DNA from 4 places in the Halomonas sp. CKK8 genome. Region 1 is predicted to be linked to each of the others. Evidence: predicted binding sites of a transcription regulator. Region 1 holds the regulator's gene; each other region holds the start of a gene.
What was found. The regulator sigma-54, encoded in region 1, starts transcription at its own class of promoters, with help from an activator protein. The targets are predictions, from matches to a motif close to TGGCACNNNNNTTGCTNT.

Region 1 (2,891 bases):
CATCGAAGAGGGTGCGCTCGGGGGGCAGGATGGCGTCCAGTGTCATGACGGATCAGCGGGCGCCGGCGCCCTGGGCGCGGGCCTGGGCCTTTTCCTTGTGCTTGACCAGCTGGCGGTCGAGCTTGTCGGCCAGGGCATCGATGGCGGCATACATGTCATTTTCCATGGCCTCGGCATGGAGGTCGGCACCGGCAGCATGCAGGGTACAGGCCGCCTGCTGGCGCTCCTTCTCCACGGAGAGGGTGACCTGCACGTTGGTGATGTTGTCGTAGTGGCGCTCGACGCGGGTGAGCTTCTCTTGCACATAGTCACGCAGGGCGTCGGTCAGTTCCACATGATGGCCGGTGATATTGACTTGCATGACACGCTCCTTGCTCTTTCGGGTTATGGGTCGATTGTAACCCTTTTTGCTGCCCTGCATACCCCCTCGGTCGAGGGGATTCGAGGGGCGCATGACCGGCGTCATTTCAACTGCTTGCGTCCACGAGGGAGGAGGAAGTCCGGCGGCTGCGGGAGCGCCAGCGGCAGGCGTCAACGCAGCCGCTTGCGCTCGCTGGAGGAGGGGATGCCCATCGCCTCGCGGTACTTCGCGACCGTGCGCCGCGCGACGCTGATGCCGGCCTCCTCGAGCAGGGTGACCAGCCGGCTGTCGGAGAGCGGCTTGCGTGCTGGCTCGTCCTGGATCAGCTTGCGGATGCGCGCCCGGATGGCAGTGCTGGAGTGGGCATCCCCCTCGCCGCTGCCGCCCCCCACCTGGCTGGAGAAGAAGTACTTGAGCTCGAACATCCCGCGCGGGGTGTGGATGAACTTCTGGGTGGTGACCCGCGAGATGGTCGATTCGTGCATCTCCACCACCTGGGCGATGTCGGCCAGGATCAGCGGTTTCATCGCCTCCTCGCCGTGCTCCAGGAAGTCGAGCTGGCGCACCATGATCTCCCGGCCCACGCGCAGCAGGGTGTCGTTGCGGCTGGAGAGGCTCTTCATCAGCCAGCGAGCCTCCTGCAGGTGGTCCTTGAGGAACTGGTTGTCCTCGCTCTTGTCGGCCCGTCGGATCAGGGCGGCATAGTCGGGCTGGATCCGCAGCCGCGGCATGGCCTCCGGGTTCAGCTCCACCTGCCAGCCATCGCGGGTATGGCGGGCGATCAGGTCGGGGATGACATAGGCGCCATCGCTGTCGGTGAAGCCGCTGCCGGGTCGGGGGTCCAGGGAGCGTACCAGCGCGATCACCGTGTCCAGGGCGTCATCGTCGAGCCCCAGCCGGCGCTTGAGCAGGCGGCGGTCGTCGCCGGCGAGCGCCTCGAGGAACTGGCGGACCAGGCGGCGCGCCTGGGGCAGCAGCGGGGTGTCATCGGGCAGGGTGGCCAGCTGCAGCATCAGGCACTCGCGCAGGTCGCGGGCGAAGACCCCCGTGGGCTCGAACTGCTGCAGGCGCAGCAGCACCTGCTCGACCTCGCGGGTCTTGAGACCTTCGAGCCCCTGGGCCCTCAAGCCGTCACGGATCTCCTCCAGGGGTTGGGTCAGGTAGCCGTCGCCGTTGACGCCATCGATCAGGCTCTCGGCGATGCGCAGCTGGCGCTCGTCCAGGTCGGTCATGGCGAGCTGCCAGGCCAGGTGGCCCTGGAGGCTCTGGCCCGTGGCCTGGCGCTCGAAGTCCGGCCCCTCGCCGCTGCCGCCGGCGGGCGCGGTACCCAGGTCCTGGTAGGTGTCGGACCAGTCGCTGTCGGTGCTGAGCTGGTCGGGTATCTCGCTGGCCCACTCCTCGTCGGGGGCCTCGCTCACCGCCTGCTCGCCGAAGTCGTCCTCGACCTCGAGCATCGGGTTGGATTCCAGCGCCTGCTGGATCTCCTGGCGCAGATCCAGGGTCGAGAGCTGCAGCAGGGCGATGGCCTGCTGCAGCTGCGGGGTCATGGTCAGCTGGGTGCCGACGCGCAGTTGCAGGGACGCCTTCATGGCCATGAGACGAATGCCCTCGACTTGCCGAAAACCCCAACCCTAGCCGCTGGCCAGGGGGCATGCAAGCGCAAAATCTGCAACAATCGTGCCATGCGCAATCTTCATGCCGTCGCGGAATAACGACAGACATATCAGATGATTGCGGTCAGAGGCGGAAGTCCTCGCCGAGGTAGACCTCGCGGACCCGCTGGTCGGCGAGGATCGCCTCGGCATTGCCCTCGGCGATGATGCGCCCGTCACCGACGATGTAGGCGGTGTCGCAGATGTCGAGGGTCTCGCGGACATTGTGGTCGGTGATCAGCACCCCGATGTCACGGGCCTTGAGCTGGCGGATGATGCCCTTGATCTCGCCCACCGAGATGGGGTCGACCCCGGCGAAGGGTTCGTCGAGCAGGATGAAGGCGGGTTCCGTGGCCAGGGCCCTGGCAATCTCGACCCGGCGGCGTTCGCCCCCGGAGAGGCTCATGCCGAGGTTGTCGCGGATATGCGTCACGTGGAAGTCCTCGAGCAGCTGCTCGAGCCGGGCCCGGCGCCCGGCGCGGTCGAGGTCCCGGCGGGTCTCGAGGATCGCCATGATGTTGTCGGCGACCGACAGCTTGCGAAAGATCGAGGCCTCCTGGGGCAGGTAGCCGATGCCGGCCCGTGCCCGCTCGTGCATGGCCGCCGTGGAGAGGTCGAGGTCGTCGATACGGACTTCCCCGGCGTCGGCCCGCACCAGCCCGACGATCATGTAGAACGAGGTGGTCTTGCCAGCGCCGTTGGGACCGAGCAGCCCGACGATCCGGCCCTGCTCGATGGAGAGGCTGATGTCCTGCACCACCCGGCGGCGCTTGTAGCTCTTGGCCAGGTGGAGGGCGCTCAGGGTCTTCATCACTGGCCGTCCTGCTGCTCGGGTTCCAGGGTCATGCGCACGCGCTGGCGCTCCTCGACGCCCTCGG
Region 2 (2,891 bases), 1.4 Mb from region 1:
GGGTTCGCCGACGCAGAAGCCGTCGATCTGCCCCTCGCGCAGGGCGGCGACCATGCGCGGCGGCGGCAGGGCGATCAGGTCGACGTCGCGTCCGGCGGCGAGCCCGCCCAGGGCCAGCCATTCGCGCAGCAGGAAATGCTGGCAGGAGAAGGGGTAGACCATGGCCAGGCGGGGCCGCGCTGCGTCCGGATGGCGGGCCCGCCACTCGCCCAGGGCGCGGGCGCTTTCGGCCGGATCGTCGCCCAGCGCCGCTCCGCTCTGCTCGCACAGCCGCGAGGAGAGCACGAGGGCGTTGCCGTTATGGCTGAGGGTGGCGGGTGCCAGGGTGTCACAGGGGGCACGCTCCATGCCCAGGCTCATGGCGAGCGGCAAGGGCGCGAGCATGTGAGCACCGTCGAGCAGGCCGGCCGCGACCTTGTCGCGCAGCGTCGACCAGGCGTTCTCCCGTGACAGCGTGACCTCCAGGCCCTGCTCGGCAAAGAAGCCCTGCTCCCGGGCCACGATCAGCAGCACCGCATCGACCAGCGGGATGAAGCCGAGCGTCAGGTGCGCGAGTTCCGGTGTCGCGGCAGACGACATGGTGGTGTCCCTCATGGCAATGACCCCTTGTCCAGGTGCTCGAGGATATCGATGACGCTCTCGGCCACCTTGGCGATGCGCTGGCCGCGGTCCATGGCGATCTTGCGCAGCATGCGGTAGGCCTGCTCCTCGTCGCAGTCCTGGTGCTTCATCAAGAGCCCCTTGGCGCGCTCGATGCGCTTGCGGTCGGTGAGCTGGTTGCGGACCTTGTCGAGCTCCTGGCGCATCGATTGAAAGGCGTCGAAGCGGGCGATGGCGACCTCGATGATCGCCTTGACCCGGCCGGGGACCAGGCCGTCGACCACGTAGGCGCTGACGCCGGACGTGAGCGCCGCCTGCATGGTGTCGGGGTCGTGCTGGTCGGCGAAGAACACCACCGGACGGGGGTTCTCGCGGTTGAGCAGCGCCATGCTGTCGAGGGTGTCGCGGTCGGGCGATTCCATGTCGATGATCACCACGTCGGGTTGGTGGCGGGCGACCATCTCGTTGAGGCTGGCCGGGCCTTGTAGCCGACAGGCCACTTCGTGACCCTCCTGGGCCAGGGCCTCCTCGACCATGGCGGCGCGCACGAGTTCGTCGTCGACCAGCAGGATCTTCAGGGGTGGGGGCATGGTGACATCGCTCGTCGTTTGGCGTCTGGCCCAGCTGTAAGCAAGATGCATTCCAGGTTCGCCTTTTGCCGGTAGTGAGCGGCCTTGGCGGTGCGGCGACACCACCGGGTCGCCTCATGCTGCACTGCAGTGGTGCGGGCGCTTGCCTGGATGCGTCGCGACTGGTGCAGGCGGGCCGCTCATGACGCGCCGCGAGCGTCCCGTCGGGCAGGGCAACCGGTCAGGATGGCGAGGGTTTTCGTCGCCTGGCACATGGCTTGCTTGAGATAGAGCCAACAACCCGGGGTGCCCAGGCGGTCATCCCCGCGGCAGACGGCAACGACGCCCACCTGCGCCTTCCCTTCCGGGACGACGCGGTGGGCGTCGTCGTTTGCCCGCTCATTTCCGGCTAGCCTCGAGGAGGTCGACATGCAACAGGCCCGAACCACCTGCCCCTACTGTGGCGTCGGCTGTGGCGTTCTGGCCCAGCTGGACGACGAGCAGATGATCCACGTGGAGGGAGACGGCCAGCACCCGGCTAACTACGGTCGCCTGTGCGTCAAGGGCTCGGCGCTGCACGAGACGCTGGGGGAGCACGGCCGCTTGACCCGGCCTCGTGTCGACGGCACCGAGGTCGACTGGACCACCGCGCTGGACAGCGTGGCCACTCGCCTGGCGGCCATCCGCGAGTCGCGGGGGGCGGCGGCGATCGGCGCCTATCTCTCCGGGCAGCTGCTCACCGAGGACTACTACGTCGCCAACAAGCTGTTCAAGGGCTTCGTCGGCACGCCGCATCTCGACACCAACTCGCGGCTGTGCATGGCCTCGGCGGTGGCCGCCCACAAGCGCGCTTTCGGCGCCGACGCCGTGCCGTGCTGCTACGAGGACCTGGAAGAGGCCGAACTGGTGGTGCTGGTGGGTTCCAACCTGGCCTGGAACCACCCGGTGCTCTACCAGCGCCTCAAGGCCGCCAAGACCCGCAACCCGCTGCTGCGCGTGGTGGTGATCGACCCCCGCGTCACCGACAGCTGCGAGATCGCCGACCTCTACCTGGGCCTGGCACCGGGGAGCGATGGCCGGCTGTTCACCGGTCTGCTGGCCCGCATGGCCGACACCGGCAGGCTCGACCGGGTCTACATTGACCGCCACACCGCCGGCCTCGAGGAGGCGCTGGCCGCGGCTCGGGAGGAGGACGCCAGTGTGGAGGCAATCGCCGCCGACTGTGATCTCGACCCGGAGCGGCTGGAGACCTTCTACTACTGGTTCACTACCCAGTTGCATGTGGTGACGCTCTTCTCCCAGGGCATCAACCAGTCCTCCAGCGGCACCGACAAGGGCAACGCCATCATCAACTGCCACCTGGCGGGCGGCAAGATCGGGCTGCCAGGCGCCGGGCCCTTCTCGATCACCGGCCAACCCAACGCCATGGGGGGCCGCGAGGTGGGCGGGCTGGCCAACCAGCTCGCCGCCCACATGGACTACGACACGCCGGGTGCCATCGACCGTGTCACGCGCTTCTGGACCACGCCGGGCCTGGTGCCGACCCTCCCCCAAGGGCCCGGCCACAAGGCGCTGGCCCTCTTCGAGGCCATCGAGCGTGGCGAGGTGCAGGCGGTGTGGATCATGGGCACCAACCCGGCGGTGAGCCTGCCCGATGCCAACCGCGTGCGCCGCGCCCTCGAGCGCTGCCCGCTGGTGATCGTCTCCGACTGCGCGGCCGCC
Region 3 (2,891 bases), 1.0 Mb from region 1:
TCCGCCCCGATGAGTGACGCCGCCCAGGGCGCCCCATAGAAGATGGCCTTCTGGCCCACCGATACGCCGAGGTAGAGGTAGCCGAACAAGGCGGGATCAATATCCCGGCTGGCCAGCCAGCGCTTGCTGGTCGCCGCCCCCAGCTCGATCGAATTGGTGTTGGCGAAACTTCCCTGCCACTTGCAGAAGGGACTGCTGTAATAGCCGCCATAGGGGATAAAGGCATTCTTGAACATTGTTGACTCCTGTTTTGTCGGCCGGGTGTCGCTCGCCAGGGATTGAGGCGAGCGGCGAGTCAGGGGTTACCTGTCCAGCAGGGTGTCACGCAGCCCACCCCACTGCTCCTTGAACAGTTCCGTGGGCATTTCCTTGAGATCCGGCGAGACCTTCGGAGTGAACTCCATCGCACTGAAGATATCGCGCTGGATATCGATGCCGGGGGCGACCTCAGTAAGGGTGATCTCGCCATCGATCAGCTCGAACACGCAGCGTTCGGTGACATACAGCACCGGCTTGCCGACCTGCTGGGCATAACGCCCACTGAAGGTGATCTGGTCGACGCGCTCGACAAACTTCTGGCGGCTGCCTTCCTCGCGGATATTGATCCTGTTATCGACAATCTCGATCTTGCTGCCGTTGGTGAAGGTGCCGCAGAACACCACCTTGCGCGCATTCTGGCTGATATTGATGAAGCCGCCGGGCCCCACCACCTTCTTGCCGAACTTGCTGACGTTGAGATTGCCTTCATGGTCGGTTTGAGCCAGCCCCAGGAAGCAGACGTCCAGGCCGCCGCCGTCGTAGAAGTCGAACTGGTAGCCGTGGTCGATGATCGCTTCGGCGTTGTAGGCCGTGGCGAAGTCACCACCACTGGCCGGCACACCACCGTAGGTGCCCAGCTCGGTGGTCAGGGTCATCAGATCACTGACCCCCTCCTCCGCCGCCACGCTGGCGACACCCTCGGGCATGCCGATGCCCAGGTTGACCACTCCACCCGGCACCAGCTCCATGGCCGCCCGGCGGGCGATCACCTTGCGGGGATCCAGCGGCATTGGCTTGATGCCGCCGAGCGGCATCTTGAGGTCGCCCGAGAGGGCCGGGTTGAAGTAGGTCGCCATGGTCTGGGTATGGTTCTCGGGTTTGGCCACCACCACGTAGTCGACCAGGTCGGCCGGGATCTTGACCTTCTGCGGGTGCAGGGTGCCGGCACAGGCCAGGTACTCCACCTGGGCGATGACGATGCCACCGCTGTTCCTGGCCGCCTGGGCCATCGACAGCTGCTCGAGGAAGATCGCTTCCCGCTCGAGGGTCAGGTTGCCCCTCTCATCCGCGGTGGTCGCTCGAATCACCGCCACATTCACCGGGAAGGTGCGATACATCAGCCACTCTTCATCTTCCAGCTCGATGAGCTTGACCAGGTCCTCGGTGGTGACGGTGTTGGCCTTGGCCCCCTCCAGGCGGGGGTCGACGAAGGTGCCCAGGCCGACCTTGCTGATTACCCCCGGGGTCTTGCCGGCGATGTGCCGCCAGAGGTGCGCCATCACGCCCTGCGGCAACAGGTAGGCCTCGATCTTGTTTTCGAGGACCAACTCTCCCATCCGCGGGGCCTGGCCGGTGTGGCCACTGACCAGGCGCTTGACCAGGCCCTCATGGCCCAGATGGCTCATGCCCTTGTCCTTGCCATCGCCACATCCGCAGCTATGTGCCACGGTCAGGTTGCGAGGCGCGCCCGTTTCCAGGAACCGGGTTTCGAGGGCCGCCGCCACCTCCTCTGCGAACCCGGCCAGGCCCGCTGTGGACCAGACCACCGTATCATCATGCTTGATGTGCCCTACCGCGGTATGGACATCTACTACCTTGCTCACAATGCTTACCCCATCATTATCTGTCGGCGTTCTGGATACGCCGTTCAGGGCCGGCAGGTCCCGCAACCCTAGCGACAGCAGGAACCGTTCAAGTCATCAGTACTGTGACTTTATCGGGGGTACCTACACGATCAGCCCATCTCGCAGCGATATCTTCTCGATCGGAAAACCCAGTCGGCACTACGCCTGCTTGTGATGCCCAAAGGCATTACCAGCATCAACTTCCAGTAAGAAACAGCACGATCTGCGGAAAGAAGGTCACCAGTGCGACCACGACGATATCCGCCACCAGGAAGGTCGTAACCCCCTTGAAGATATCCATCAAGGAGGCGTACTGACCCGCCACGCCCTTGATGACAAAGATATTCATGCCTACCGGCGGTGTGATCATGCCGATCTCGAGTAGTTTGACCAGCAACACCCCGAACCAGATGAGGCTGACATCGTAGAGCTCGAACACCGGCAGCAGCACCGGCAGAGTCACCAGCATGGCGCCGAAGGGTTCCATGAACAGCCCGAGGAAGAGATAGATCACCACCACAACCAGCATCAGCTGGAGGTAGCTCGGGTCCCAGCCGGTCACCGCACTGGTGATATAGCCCGCCAGGCCGCTCAGACTGAGAAACAGGGTGAACATGCTCGCCCCCACCCCGATGATCAGCAGTGCCGAGGTGGTCGAGAGCGTCTCGAGCAGCGCGGCCTTCATCACCTTGCCATTCAGCCGGCGCAGGACCAGCCCGATTAGTATCGCGCCGGCCGCTCCCACGGCCCCGGCTTCGGTGGCCGTGAAGAAGCCTGAAAACAGCCCACCAAAGACCAGGAAGCCCAGCACCAGAACTGGCCAGATCTCTACCAGTGCCTCTTTGGCGCCGATATCACGTGTATCAACCGCCTGGCGAGGCACGATGTCCGGGCGACGCCAGCTGACCAGCAGAATCACGATGCTATAGCTGATCGCGGTCAGCAGGCCGATGGTAATCCCCCCGAGGAAGACTTGGGTGATCGACACCTGGGCAAAGACCCCGTACA
Region 4 (2,891 bases), 1.4 Mb from region 1:
AGTACCAGGGTGGCGATGGCGGGCAGCGCCTCACCCAGCAGGGCCTTGAGCCCATCGGCGGCGAACCCCATGCCGATATTGATGGTATCGCCTACCGAGAAGGGCACCAGGAACAGCAGCACGCCGATCAGTGACGGCACCAGGAACTTGATCAGGCCGTGGCGCGAGAGCGGCGCGCCCTCGAGCGCGATGTTGTCGGAACTATCGAGAGAGGATGACATGGAGTACCTCGGCTGGAATTGTCATTGTATGAATCTATGGCAGGCCTATTGGTAGGCCGGAGGCTTCAATCGCGACGCTTCACGCCCGGCAGCACGCAGAGCATCTCGTAGAGCAGAGTGGCGCCCATCAGGGCGGTATTGCCGCTCGGGTCATAGGGGGGCGCCACCTCGACCAGGTCGCCGCCCACCACGTTGAGCCCCGCTGCACCGCGCACGATCTCCAGTCCTTGCTGAGCGGTGAGACCACCCATCTCCACGGTGCCGGTGCCCGGCGCGACGGAGGGGTCGAGGGCATCGATATCGAAGGAGATATAGACCGGCCCGTCGCCCATCTGCTCTCGCACTTCGGCCATCAGCGGCGCGAGCGACCTGTACCAGCACTCCTCGGCCTGAACGACGCGAAAGCCCTGCTCGCGGCACCAGTCGAAGTCCTCCGCGGCATAGCCGGTACCGCGCAGGCCGATCTGCACCACGCGGTTGGCGTCGAGCAGCCCCTCCTCCTGGGCGCGGCGGAACGGACAGCCATGGGCCACCTCCTCGCCGAACATCTGCTCGTTGACATCGGCATGGGCATCGACGTGGATCAGGCCGACCGGGCCGTGCTTCCTGGCGATGGCGCGCAGTACCGGCCAGGTCAGGGTGTGATCACCGCCCAGCGTGAGGGGCACACAGTCATGGGCCAGCACCCGGTCATAGAAGCCGGAGATGATGTCCAGATTCTTGGGCAGGTTGAAGGTATTGATCGGCACATCGCCGATATCCGCGACCTGCAGGCTGTCGAAGGGCGCGGCGCGGGTCGCCATGTTGTAGGGACGCAGCATCCGCGACTCGTCACGGATCTGGCGAGGCCCCAGGCGGGTCCCGGGGCGATTGGAGGTGCCGATGTCCATGGGCACGCCGATGAAGGCGGCATCCAGGCCCTCGGCGCGCTCCTGGGTCGGCAGGCGCATCATGGTGGCGGGCCCACCGAATCGCGGCATCTCGTTGCCACCCAGGGGCTGGTTGAAGTCACTCATGGGAACGTCCTCTGGTTTCCTGGTCAGTGCTGAAAGCGCCAAGCGCTCTGCATACTGATTTGCAGAAACCATGCCAACCCGTTATCGGGGCCATGCCGGACCTGTTGCGGGACAATGATCCAGAACTGGATCACTATCGGCCCGTCAGCGATGCAATAATGAATCATTGATGCATCAATGAATCAAAGGCGGTCACATGAGCACCATCGATAGCCTCATCCTCAGGACCATCGTCGACACCGCCCATGACCACTTCTTCGTGGTCGATGCCGACGGCAAGGTTCGCTATGTAAGCCCCAGTGCCGCCGCGGTCTACGGCATCTCCTGCGAAGAGCTCCGTGCCAGCACCGTGCAGCGCCTCGAAGCCGATGGGGTGCTGAACCCGTCGATCAGCCTGGAAGTGATGCGCACCGGCCAGCCCGCTCAGATCGCACAGCGCACCGGCACGGGCCGCCGGGTGATTGCCCAGGCCCATCCGGTCTTCGAAGCGGGAAAGCTGGTCGCCGTGGTCAGCCGTTCCATGGACCTCACCGACCTTCAGCTGCTGCAGCAGGAATACACCCTGCTGCAGCAGCGCTTCAGCGACCACCTGAAGCGCAGCCAGGCACTCGAGCAGGAGGATGCGGCACTGGAGAGCGAACTCGGCGAGCTGGAGGTGAAGAGTCCGCTGATGCGGGAGGTGGCCCTGCTGCTACGCCGGGTGGCCCCCACCGACGCGACCGTGATGATGCTCGGCGAGTCCGGCGTCGGCAAGACGGCCTTCGCCCGCCAGCTGCACCGCTGGAGCTCGCGCCGCGATGGCCCCTTCGTGGACGTCAACTGTGCCGCCATCCCCGAAAGCCTGTTCGAGGCGGAGATGTTCGGCTATCGCGCCGGGGCCTTCAGCGGTGCCGCGCCTGGCGGACGCATCGGGTTGATCGAGCAGGCCGCGGGCGGCACGCTCTTTCTCGACGAGATCGGCGAGCTGCCGCTGGGGGTGCAGACGAAGCTGCTGAAGGCCATCCAGGATGGGCGCATCTCTCGCCTGGGCGACAACCAGTCCCGTCGCGTCGACTTCCGCCTGGTGGTCGCCACCAACCAGGACCTCGGCCAACGGGTGGAGGAAGGGGCCTTCCGCCTGGACCTCTACTATCGGCTGAACGTCATCCCGGTCACCCTGCCGCCGCTTCGTGAGCGCCGCGAGGATATACCCGGCCTGGTAGAGCGCCAGCTGAAGCGGCTCAATCGACGCTATGGCCAGGAGAAGCTCCTCGCTCGGAGCAGCTGGCAGTCGTTGATGCGCCAGGAGTGGCCCGGCAACGTGCGGGAGCTGGAGAACTGGCTGGAGCGGGCCTGGCTATCCAGCGATGATGTGATCCATGCCGACACGCCGAGCCCGAGCCATCCTGCCGCCGCGCCCCGGCACGCCGACGCCGCTGACCAGGGCCCCATCTCCTGTCCGCCTCTCGGCGAGGAGGAAGGCCTCAAGGATGCCCTGAGCCGTACCGAGCACACCATCCTCGCCGAGCTCTGCGAGTCTCTTTCCTCGACCTACGCCATCGCCGATCGGCTCGGCGTCAGCCAGCCGAGCGTCGTCAGGAAGCTCAAGCAGCATGGCCTGCGCATCCGGCGATGATCATGATGACGGGGAGATGCCGGCGGTGTCAGCCGGTCG

Region 2: the regulator sigma-54 is predicted to act here: its motif matches at 1,437-1,454, upstream of P8934_RS18355 (nitrate reductase).
Region 3: the regulator sigma-54 is predicted to act here: its motif matches at 1,937-1,954, upstream of P8934_RS01520 (acyl CoA:acetate/3-ketoacid CoA transferase).
Region 4: the regulator sigma-54 is predicted to act here: its motif matches at 1,296-1,313, upstream of speB (agmatinase).

The regions. Positions count from the first base shown of each region.
Region 1 is NZ_CP121193.1:1,330,689-1,333,579, forward strand. Features, by position in the region: gene ptsN (PTS IIA-like nitrogen regulatory protein PtsN) at 1-46, opposite strand, end outside; gene raiA (ribosome-associated translation inhibitor RaiA) at 53-361, opposite strand; gene P8934_RS06270 (RNA polymerase factor sigma-54) at 532-1,956, opposite strand; gene lptB (LPS export ABC transporter ATP-binding protein) at 2,099-2,824, opposite strand; gene lptA (lipopolysaccharide transport periplasmic protein LptA) at 2,824-2,891, opposite strand, start outside.
Region 2 is NZ_CP121193.1:3,897,873-3,900,763, reverse strand. Features, by position in the region: gene P8934_RS18365 (CmpA/NrtA family ABC transporter substrate-binding protein) at 1-594, opposite strand, end outside; gene P8934_RS18360 (ANTAR domain-containing protein) at 591-1,190, opposite strand; gene P8934_RS18355 (nitrate reductase) at 1,599-2,891, shown strand, end outside.
Region 3 is NZ_CP121193.1:312,177-315,067, reverse strand. Features, by position in the region: gene P8934_RS01525 (thiolase family protein) at 1-236, opposite strand, end outside; gene P8934_RS01520 (acyl CoA:acetate/3-ketoacid CoA transferase) at 303-1,862, opposite strand; gene P8934_RS01515 (TRAP transporter large permease) at 2,080-2,891, opposite strand, start outside.
Region 4 is NZ_CP121193.1:3,885,047-3,887,937, forward strand. Features, by position in the region: gene P8934_RS18310 (YjiH family protein) at 1-221, opposite strand, end outside; gene speB (agmatinase) at 287-1,237, opposite strand; gene P8934_RS18320 (sigma 54-interacting transcriptional regulator) at 1,434-2,852, shown strand; gene P8934_RS18325 (cation diffusion facilitator family transporter) at 2,881-2,891, opposite strand, start outside.